Mesorhizobium opportunistum WSM2075: one gene and its partners. The protein of the gene in region 3 interacts with the protein of the main gene of each other region in a pairwise test. Links are inferred from orthologs where the notes say so. Each region holds a gene or a part of one and is shown on either strand. Other genes may lie near its edges.

Region 1 (2,824 bases), 3.3 Mb from region 3 along the record:
CCGGGGGCTGAAGACGGTGGACGGCCTCGGCATGCTGCTCAACCAGGCCGTGCCCGGTTTCGAACACTGGTTCGGCGTCAGGCCGCAAGTCACGGCCGAGCTGCGCGCGATCATCGTAGCCGACCTGGTGCCGAAACCATGATCGTGCTCGGCCTCACCGGTTCGATCGGCATGGGCAAGTCGACGACGGCCAAGATGTTCGCCGAGGCCGGCGTGCCAGTCCACGATTCCGACGAGACGGTACACCGCCTCTATGCCGGCAAGGCAGCGCCTCTGGTCGAGGCGGCTTTCCCGGGAACAACCGCTGCCGGCGTGGTCGATCGAGCAAGACTTGGCGCCCGTGTACTTGGTGACCCCGCCGCGCTGAAGCAACTCGAAGCCATCATCCATCCGCTCGTGCGCGCCGACGCCGACGCCTTCCTGGCCAGGCATCGTACCGCGGGCGAATCGATCGCCGTGCTCGACATTCCGCTGCTGTTCGAAACCGGCGGCCGCAACCGCGTCGACAAGGTCATCGTCGTCACCGCACCCGCCGAAGTCCAGCGTCAACGCGTGCTGGCACGACCAGGGATGACCGAAGAAAAGCTGGCGGCGATCCTGGCCAAGCAAGTGCCGGATGCCGAAAAGCGCAGGCTGGCGGATTTCGTCATCGACACCGGCGAGGGGATGGATGCCGCACGTGCTGAGGTCGATGCGATCATCGCGGAGTTCACTGGGGATCACTAGGCTCTTCCTTCCCCCCTTGTGGGGGGAAGGTGGATCGGCGCGCAGCGCCGAGACGGATGAGGGGGTGTTCCAGCGGAGTGAGGCGTCCGCTTTCCCTGGAGCACCCCTCATCCGACCGCTTCGCGGCCACCTCCCGCAAGGGGAGAAGGGAAAACAGGCATTTCCCATTGCCATTTTGTTCCGGTCTCGCGATTCTGCTCCCAGGAGCACCTGATTCGATGCGCGAGATCATCTTCGATACAGAAACCACCGGCCTGGATTCGCGCGACGACCGCGTGATCGAGCTGGGCGGCGTCGAGCTGGTCAACCGGTTCCCGACCGGCCGCACCTTCCACCACTACATCAATCCTCAAGGGCGCGCGATCCATGCGGAGGCGCAAGCCGTGCACGGCATCAGCGCTGCCGACCTCGCGGGCAAGCCGACCTTTGCCGAGATCGTCGAGGAATGGCTGGCCTTCACCGACGGCGCCAAGCTGGTCGCGCACAATGCGACCTTCGATATCGGCTTCCTCAACGTCGAATTCGGCCGGCTCGGCCATCCCGTCATCGATCCCGGCCTTGTCGTCGACACGCTGGCGCTGGCGCGCCGCAAGCACCCGATGGGCCCCAACTCGCTTGACGCCCTCTGCCGGCGCTACGGCATCGACAACGCCAAGCGCACCAAGCACGGTGCCTTGCTCGATTCCGAATTGTTGGCCGAGGTCTATATCGAGCTGATCGGCGGCAAGCAGGCCGCCCTCATCCTGGACAGCGCGACCGCGCCGGCGCAGCGCGGCGAAAATGTCCGCCACATCGAAATCATTGCCGCCGTGCGCCCGGGTCCGTTGCTGCCGCGCCTGACCGAGGCGGAGCGCGCCGCCCATGCCGCCATGGTCGCCACGCTCGGCGAAAAGGCGCTCTGGCTGAAGGCCACATCATCCGAGGCAAAGGCCGCGGCGTCGTAAGAGTCAGTACGGCCACTCGCCGCGACCCAGAGCCGCGATCGCCGAAATGATGCGCCCAAAGGCTTGCGCCGCCGCCGGCACCGTGGTGCGGGCGCGCAGGAAACTGTGCACCAGGCGTTTTTCCTCATGCCACCATGCCTTGCCGCCAGTCGCCAGGATGCGGTCGCGATAGGTCTCGCCATCGGATGACAGCGGATCGCATTCGGCCGTGACGATCACCGTCGGTGGCAGGCCGGAGAAGTTCCTGTCGCGCAAAGGCGAAAATGTCGGATCGTCCTGCGATTGCCGCTTGGCCGACCGCACGTCGCGGTAGAAGGCAATGTCGCCGACGGACAGCAGCGGCGCGTTGGCGTGTTCGACATAGGAGCCGGACCTCTCGTCGCCGCCGAGGCCGGGATAAATCAGCACCTGGCCGATCGCAGCGCGGGGATGACCGCGCGTCGCCTGCGCCACCGCCGCCGCCAGATTGCCGCCGGCGCTCTCGCCGCACAGCACGATCGGTTGGCCGGTCGTGGCCGCCGCCCATTCGAAGGCGGCCAGCGCATCGTCGAAGGCGGCGGGGTGGATATGTTCGGGCGCCAGACGGTAGTCGACGGACAGCACGGCATAGCCGGTGCCGGCACAGATTTCCGCGCAGATGTCGTCATGGCTGTCGAGCCCGCCAAGAATGAAGCCGCCGCCATGGAAATAGAGCACTTTTGCCCGCGCGGCGGTGCCGGCGAGCTGGTAGCGCCGGACGGGAATGTCGCGGCCGGCGGCAGCGATCAGCCCGTCCTTGGCGATGACGCCGGGCGGATAGGGCTGGCGCAGCGCCCGGCACATGCGGTCGTAGATCGCGCGCTGTTTGGCGATCGGCAGGTCGACGGTTTCGGGCGGATACCAGGCATTGATGGCGTCGATATAGGCCCACAGCGCCGGATCGAGCCGTGTCTCGTATTCGCCGCGGCTGGTCTTGTCAGTCATGCCGGCAATTCAAAGCTCGGCATAGAGCGCGGCCGCATTGTCGAAGCTGAAGCGCAGCGGCACCGAGCCCTCGACCTGCCAGGCCGTCACGCTTTCGCCCGCCAGCAGCCGGCAGGCGCCGTCGGTGTCGATGACCGCGCCGCCATAGAGCCGGTTGGCGAGGTTGAGGATGCCGGTCTGGTGCATGGCCG
Region 2 (2,925 bases), 4.1 Mb from region 3 along the record:
GAGGCCGCCTCGAGGAATTCGGCGATCTCCAGCACGACCGCGCGCTCCTCCCTGGAAAGCGCCGACGTGCCGGCCTCGATCGACGGGCGGTGGACGAAGTCCTCGAACAGATAGAAGTAGCCCTTGATGCCGACGAGATCGACGCCCGCGTCGCAATCGGCGAGGATTTCCAGGATCTCGTAGATCCTGTTGCGGATACGCTGCTCGATCAGTCTTTCGGACGGCTCATCGGTCATGGAGCTGCGGCCGCCGGACCTAGAACGGCAGTTTCATTCCCGGCGGAATCGGCAGGCCGGCGGTCAGCGCCTTGGTCTTTTCCTGCATGATCTGCTCGACCTTGACCCTGGCGTCATTGTGCGCGGCGAGCAGCAGGTCCTCGAGGACTTCGACATCGTCCTCCTTGAACAGCGACGGATCGATCTTCAGCGACTTCATCTCGAATTTCCCGGTCAGGGTGACGCTTACCAGGCCGCCGCCGGACTGGCCGGCGGCTTCGACCGTGGCAATCTCGTCCTGCATGGCCTGGAACTTGGCCTGCATTTCCTTTGCCTTGCCCATCAGGCCGAGAAGATCTTTCATGGTCCGATCCTTGTTCTTGGTTGGTCGGGGTTCTTGGTTTGTCAGGCGTCGTCGTCATCCGCCGGCGGTTCGACCGGCACTTCGGCTTGGTCCGCGTCCGCTTCCGGCGCGTCGGGAATGCGCACGTCGATGATCTTGGCACCGGGAAAGCGCGCCAATATGGCAGCCACGGCCGGATCGCTCTTGGCATCGAGGAAAGCGTTCTCGCGCCTGGTCGATTCCATTTCGGCCAGCGTCTGTCCGCCCTCTTCCTTCGACAACGAGACGAGCCAGTTGCGGCCGGTCCAGGCGCGCAATTTCATCGTCAGGTCGTTGAGCAGCATCTTGGGCGCATCGTCGGTCAGGCTGACGTCGATACGGCCGGGCTCGATGCGCACGAGGCGAATGCAGCGCTTGACCAGCACCTTGAAGGCGATGTCGCGCTGCGCATCGGCAAGCGCAACGATGTCGGCGAGCGATTTCAGCGGTACCGGCTGCGCCTCCGGCGCCGGCGGCGGAGGTGCTACGAAGGCGACCGGCGCAGGGGTGGCCTCGACCAGCCGCATGGTCTGTGCGCCGCCCTGCCCGGATGGCATGCGGGTCTGCGCGACCGCGCTGGCGCCGCCGCCATTGCCGGGACCCGCGGGCACCCCATTCGGGCGCGGCGCGCCATTTTGAACCGGAGAAGCGCCCTCGAGCGATCGCAGCGCCTCGTCCAGTGTCGGCAGGTCGGCGGCATGGGCCAGCCGGATCAGCACCATTTCGGCGGCGCTGACCGGCCGGTTGGAGGACTGCACCTCGGGAATGCCCTTGAGCAGCATCTGCCATGTCCGCGACAGCACCCTGACCGACAGCGCCCGGGCGAAGTCGGCGCCACGCTGCCGCTCGTCCTGCGACAGCGAGGCGTCGTCCATGGCGGTCGGCACGAACCGCAACCGGGTGACCAGATGGTTGAACTCGGCAAGATCGGTCAGCACGGCGGCCGGATCGGCGCCGGTGTCGTATTGCGCGCGGAATTCGGCCAGGACCGCCGCCACATCGCCTTTCATCACATGTTCGAACAGATCGACGATGCGGGCGCGATCGGCGAGGCCCAGCATGGCCCGTACCGCTTCGGCGCTGACGGAGCCGGCGCCATGGGCGATCGCCTGGTCGAGGATGGAGAGCGAATCGCGGGCCGAACCCTCGGCGGCGCGGGCGATCATCGCCAGCGCGTCGTCGTCGACCGAAATGCCTTCCTTGCCGGCAATCGAGGAGAGATGCGCGACCAGCGCGCCGGCATCGATGCGCCTCAGGTCAAAACGCTGGCAGCGCGACAGGACGGTGATCGGAACTTTGCGGATTTCGGTGGTGGCGAAGATGAATTTCACGTGCGGAGGTGGTTCCTCCAGCGTCTTCAAAAGGCCGTTAAAGGCCTGTGTCGACAGCATGTGCACTTCGTCGATGATGTAGACCTTGTAGCGGGCCGAGACCGGCGCATAGCGCACGCGTTCGATGATGTCCCTTATGTCGTCGATGCCGGTGTGCGAGGCGGCGTCCATCTCGATGACGTCGACATGGCGGCCTTCCATGATCGCTTGGCAATGCTCGCCGAGCACGGCAAGGTCGACCGAGGGCTGATCAACGGTGGCGGTCTTGTAATTGAGCGCCCGCGCCAGAATGCGCGCAGTGGTGGTCTTGCCGACACCGCGCACGCCTGTCAGCATCCACGCCTGGGCGATGCGGCCGGTGGCAAAGGCGTTGGTGAGGGTGCGCACCATCGGCTCCTGGCCGACGAGCTCGGAGAAGTTCGAGGGACGGTACTTGCGCGCCAGCACGCGATAGGCAGCGGCCTTTTCATTTCCCGCTTCGCTCATTCGCCCGTAAAGCTCCAAAAGGCTGCGCCCGAAGGCGGCCGATTCCTGCGCATAGTCTCGCCCGCGCTGCAATGCGTCGTCAATGTCGCGAGGAGGGCCGATGAGGTGGGAGGCTGGAACAATGACCCGTTCCGGGCTCGTTAGGGCTGCTTCCTTCCGGACCTGACCCGGTTGGCGAGTGGATCGTCCACCACCAACCTCCCGCTGTCCATATCGGCAATTGCGCGACGAAATGCAAGTGCGCAAGCGAATCGAGATCATCCCCAAGAGATTCGCTTGCAGCCCCGATGCAGCCGCTCTAGCGTTCATGGTTCGAGGAAACCAAGAAAAGCAAAGTAAGGGAAACGCCGATGTTGCCGGGCCTCAAGGCCGGATTCACGCTGGATGCCCGGCTGGAGGCGGACAGCGAGCAGTTGATGTGGCTTGGGCTGTGCGAATTGCGGGTGATGAACGATCGCCGCTGGCCATGGTTGCTGCTGGTGCCGCAGCGGCCTGGCGCGGAGGAAATCCA
Region 3 (4,121 bases):
CATAGTCCAGCCACAGAAACGAGGCCGTCTGCTGGATGACCGGCGTGGCGATGAAGAAGGCGATGATGGCCAGGTCGATGATGACAGCCACCAGTTGGAACCGGAAAGCGGCCGGCGTGCGCCCATGATAGAGCTTGCGCAGCGTGTTGCGCAGCCGCGCGAGCGCGGGAAGGTCTCGCGATGTGCCCCTGTCGGCGGTCTTCATGCCGATCGCGGTGGTGTGGGCCGCCAATGCTGCCCGGCGCGCGGCCGCCTTGCAAAGGCGGCGATCACACCAGCTCCACTTCGACCACGCCGGGGACGGCGCGCATCGCCGAAGCGATCTGCGGCGAGACGCGGTAGCCGCCCTGCAAGGCAATCTCGACCTCGCCCTGCGCCTCGTCCTTGATGACGATGATGCTCACCTGGCTTTCGCCGCGCTGGGTGAGCTGGGACTGGATCATCGAGGCCGGCCCATCGTTCCTGACGAAAATGCGCAGCGCCTTCTGGATGCGGCTTGCCTCGTCCTCCAGGGATTGCACGGAATTGATGCGCAAATTGACGCCTTCGGGCCTGTCCTCCGCCGCGACCGTGATGACGACGGAGCGGCCGGCTTCCAGGAGGTCGCGATATTGCGCCAGCCCTTCCGAAAACAGCACGGCCTCGTATTGGCCTGACGTATCAGAGAAGGCCACCACGCCCATCTTGTTGCCGGTGCGCGTCTTGCGCTCCTGCTTGCTGGTCACCGTGCCGGCAAGCCGGCCGGCGGTGGCGCCACGCTTGACGGCGGCCGAAAACTCGGCCCAGTTCTGCACCCGCATCTTCTGCAGGGCAGCCTTGTATTCGTCGAGCGGGTGGGCTGAGAGATAGAAGCCGACAACCTGGAATTCGCGGTGCAGCCGGTCGGCGGCGAGCCATGGATCCGTCGCCGGCAGATTGAGCGCCTGCGATTGCGCGCCGAGCGAGGCGCCGAAAATATCGGCCTGGCCTGAAACGGCGTTCTGCTGGGCAAGCGAGGCCAGCCCCATCATCCGTTCGACGCCGGCCAACATCGCTGCACGGTCGTGGCCGAAACAATCGAGCGCGCCGGCCATGATCAGGCTTTCGAAGACCCGCTTGCCGACGATCTTGGGGTCGACCCGTTCGCAGAAGTCGGCAAGGTTCTTGAACGGTTTTTCGCCGCGCACGGCAACGATGTGTTCGACCGCCGCGTCGCCGACGCCCTTGAGCGCGGCCATCGAATAATAGATGCGGTTCTCGCCGACCTCGAAAGCGCGGAAGCTGGTCATCACCGACGGCGCCAGAACCTCGATGCCCAGGCGCAGCGCATCCTGGCGGAAGTCGGCGAGCTTGTCGGTGTTGCCCATGTCAAGCGTCATCGATGCCGCCAGGAACTCGACCGGATAATGCGCCTTCAGATAGGCGGTCTGGTACGACACGACGGCGTAGGCGGCGGCGTGCGACTTGTTGAAACCATAGTCGGCGAACTTGGCCAGCAGGTCGAAAATGAAGTCGGCTTGCGGTTTTGCCACGCCGCGCTCGACCGCGCCGGAGACGAAGCGCTCGCGCTGCTTGTCCATCTCGGCGCGGATCTTCTTGCCCATGGCGCGGCGCAGAAGGTCGGCTTCGCCGAGCGAATAGCCGGACAGCTCCTGCGCGATCTGCATGACCTGTTCCTGGTAGACGATGACGCCTTGCGTCTCCTTCACCAGATGGTCGATCTTGGGATGGATCGAGGCCATCTCCTCCTCGCCATGCTTTCTGGCGTTGTAGGTCGGGATGTTCTCCATCGGGCCCGGACGGTAGAGCGCGACCAGGGCGATGATGTCCTCGATGCAATCGGGCCGCATGCCGATCAACGCCTTGCGCATGCCGGCACTTTCCACCTGGAACACGCCGACCACCTCGCCGCGCGACAGCATGGAGTAGGTGTCGGGATCGTCGAGCGGGATTGTCGCCAGGTCGATGTCGATACCGCGGCGGCGGATCAGTTTCACCGCCGTCTCCAGCACCGTCAGCGTTTTCAGGCCGAGGAAGTCGAACTTCACCAGTCCGGCCTGCTCGACATATTTCATGTTGAACTGGGTGACCGGCATGTCCGAGCGCGGATCGCGATACATCGGCACCAGCTCCGACAAAGGCCGGTCGCCGATGACGATGCCGGCGGCGTGGGTCGAGGCGTGGCGATAGAGACCCTCCAGCTTCTGCGCCATGTCGAGCAGCGTCTGGACGATCGGCTCCTTCTCGGCTTCTTCGGCGAAGCGAGGTTCGTTGGCTATGGCATCGGCGAGTTTCACCGGATTGGCCGGGTTCTGCGGCACCATCTTGGACAGCTTGTCGACCTGGCCATAAGGCATCTGCAGCACGCGGCCGACGTCGCGCAATACCGCGCGGGCCTGCAGCGTACCGAAGGTGATGATCTGGCCAACCTGGTCGCGGCCGTATTTCTGCTGGACGTAACGGATCACCTCCTCGCGGCGATCCTGGCAGAAGTCGATGTCGAAATCGGGCATCGACACACGGTCCGGATTGAGGAAGCGCTCGAACAGCAGCGAGAAGCGCAACGGATCGATGTCGGTGATGGTCGTCGAATAGGCGACAAGCGAGCCGGCGCCCGACCCACGGCCCGGCCCGACCGGAATGCCTTGCGCCTTGGCCCATTTGATGAAGTCGGCAACGATCAGGAAATAGCCCGGGAATTTCATCTTCTCGATGATGCCGAGCTCGAATTCGAGCCGCTCGCGGTACTGTTCGACCGTGTAGCCCGGCGTCGGACCGTGCAGGGCGAGCCGCGCGTCCAACCCCTCGCGCGCCTGGCGGGCCAATTCCTCGGCCTCGGCCTTTTCGGCGGCGTCCTTGTCGGTGGTATCGCCGCCGGTGAAGCGCGGCAGGATCGGACTGCGGGTTTTTGGATAATAGGAACAGCGCAGCGCGATCTCGATCGTGTTGTCGATAGCTTCCGGCAGGTCGGCGAACAGCTTTGCCATGTCGGCCTGGCTGCGCAGGAAATTGTCCGGCGACAGCCGGCGGCGGGTGTCGACGGCGACCACCGAGCCCTCGGCGATCGCAATCAGCGCATCGTGCGCCTCATAATCGTCGCGCGAGGAGAAAAAGGCCTCGTTGGTGGCGACAAGCGGAAGTTCGTGCGCGTAGGCGAGCTCGATCGTCGAGTGCTCGATGACCCTGTCATAGCCAGCAACCCGGTCCAGCTCGACATAAAGACGGTCGCCAAAGAGTGTTTTCAAGGTCAATAGCCGCGTCTCGGCCAGGTCGCGGCGATCCTCTTTCAACGCATTGCCGATCGGGCCGCGCGGCCCGCCGCTGAGGCAGATCAGCCCGTCGGTCTGCCCGGCCAGGGTCTCGGTGGTCAGGTGTACCGCCTCGCCGGGCGGTGTTTCCAGGTAGACGCCGCTGACAAGCCGGACCAGATTGGAATAGCCGGCTTCGGTCGCCGCGAGCAGCACGACCGGCCGCATCTCCGGACCCTGCCGCCGGCGGTCGCGCTGGCCGTCGCTGTTCTCTCCGGAAAAGGCGAGCGCGACCTGACAGCCGATGATCGGCTGGATACCGTCCTTGACCGCTTTCTGCGCAAATTCGAGCGCGCCGAACAGATTGTTGGTGTCGGTGACGGCGATAGCCGGCGCTTCGTCCTTCACGGCGTGACCGACGATCTTGCCGATCTGAAGCGCGCCTTCAAGCAGGGAATAGGCCGAATGCACGCGCAGATGGACGAACGGCCGCGCCGGCACCTCCGGCCGCGCGGCCGCAATCGCGGCTTCGCGCTTCAGGGGGTCGCGTGGAAGTCTCTCATCCGCCATGGTTTCTCGTGCTGCCTAAGATTTTGAGTCGATGGAGATGTATTGTCCGGGACAGCGCGATACCAGTCCAGCACAAACGACCGCCGGCCACAGGCTTCCAACTCGCTCAGGCGAACTCCATGATCACGGCGTCCACCGCCAGGCTATCGCCCGGCTTGGCGTTGAGCTTCGACACGACGAGATCGCGCTCGGCGCGCAGCACGTTTTCCATCTTCATCGCCTCGACCACCGCCAAAGTCTCGCCGGTCTTGACCTCCTGGCCTTCGGCAACGGCGATCGACACGACAAGGCCGGGCATTGGGCAGAGCAGCAGTTTCGATGTGT

The links. The genes of interacting proteins can lie anywhere in the genome.
Region 1: the proteins of dnaE (region 3) and dnaQ interact in binary tests that used the Escherichia coli proteins (3 or more experiments, as listed by UniProt). The link is inferred for Mesorhizobium opportunistum WSM2075 from one-to-one orthologs.
Region 2: the proteins of dnaE (region 3) and MESOP_RS00290 interact in binary tests that used the Escherichia coli proteins (3 or more experiments, as listed by UniProt). The link is inferred for Mesorhizobium opportunistum WSM2075 from one-to-one orthologs.

The regions. Positions count from the first base shown.
Region 1 is NC_015675.1:943,892-946,715, reverse strand. What follows is about bases 53-2,807. They hold dnaQ (DNA polymerase III subunit epsilon), read left to right. Parts: upstream 53-944; coding sequence 945-1,670; downstream 1,671-2,807. Other genes in these bases: MESOP_RS04415 (isochorismatase family protein), read right to left, coding at 2,643-2,807; MESOP_RS04420 (alpha/beta hydrolase), read right to left, coding at 1,674-2,633; coaE (dephospho-CoA kinase), read left to right, coding at 139-726; MESOP_RS04435 (shikimate dehydrogenase), read left to right, coding at 53-142. In the rest of the region: more of MESOP_RS04435, read left to right, coding at 1-52; more of MESOP_RS04415, read right to left, coding at 2,808-2,824. UniProt on the Escherichia coli protein: DNA polymerase III is a complex, multichain enzyme responsible for most of the replicative synthesis in bacteria. The epsilon subunit contain the editing function and is a proofreading 3'-5' exonuclease.
Region 2 is NC_015675.1:61,855-64,779, forward strand. Bases 18-2,873 are described here. They hold MESOP_RS00290 (DNA polymerase III subunit gamma/tau), read right to left. Parts: upstream 2,415-2,873; coding sequence 621-2,414; downstream 18-620. Other genes in these bases: MESOP_RS00280 (hypothetical protein), read right to left, coding at 18-236; MESOP_RS00285 (YbaB/EbfC family nucleoid-associated protein), read right to left, coding at 256-579; MESOP_RS00295 (HIT family protein), read left to right, coding at 2,765-2,873. Also shown: more of MESOP_RS00280, read right to left, coding at 1-17; more of MESOP_RS00295, read left to right, coding at 2,874-2,925. UniProt on the Escherichia coli protein: Part of the beta sliding clamp loading complex, which hydrolyzes ATP to load the beta clamp onto primed DNA to form the DNA replication pre-initiation complex.
Region 3 is NC_015675.1:4,196,350-4,200,470, reverse strand. Bases 70-4,121 are described here. They hold dnaE (DNA polymerase III subunit alpha), read right to left. Parts: upstream 3,798-4,121; coding sequence 270-3,797; downstream 70-269. Other genes in these bases: MESOP_RS20220 (acetyl-CoA carboxylase biotin carboxylase subunit), read right to left, coding at 3,904-4,121; MESOP_RS20230 (ion channel), read right to left, coding at 70-205. Outside these bases: more of MESOP_RS20230, read right to left, coding at 1-69. UniProt on the Escherichia coli protein: DNA polymerase III is a complex, multichain enzyme responsible for most of the replicative synthesis in bacteria. This DNA polymerase also exhibits 3' to 5' exonuclease activity. The alpha chain is the DNA polymerase catalytic subunit.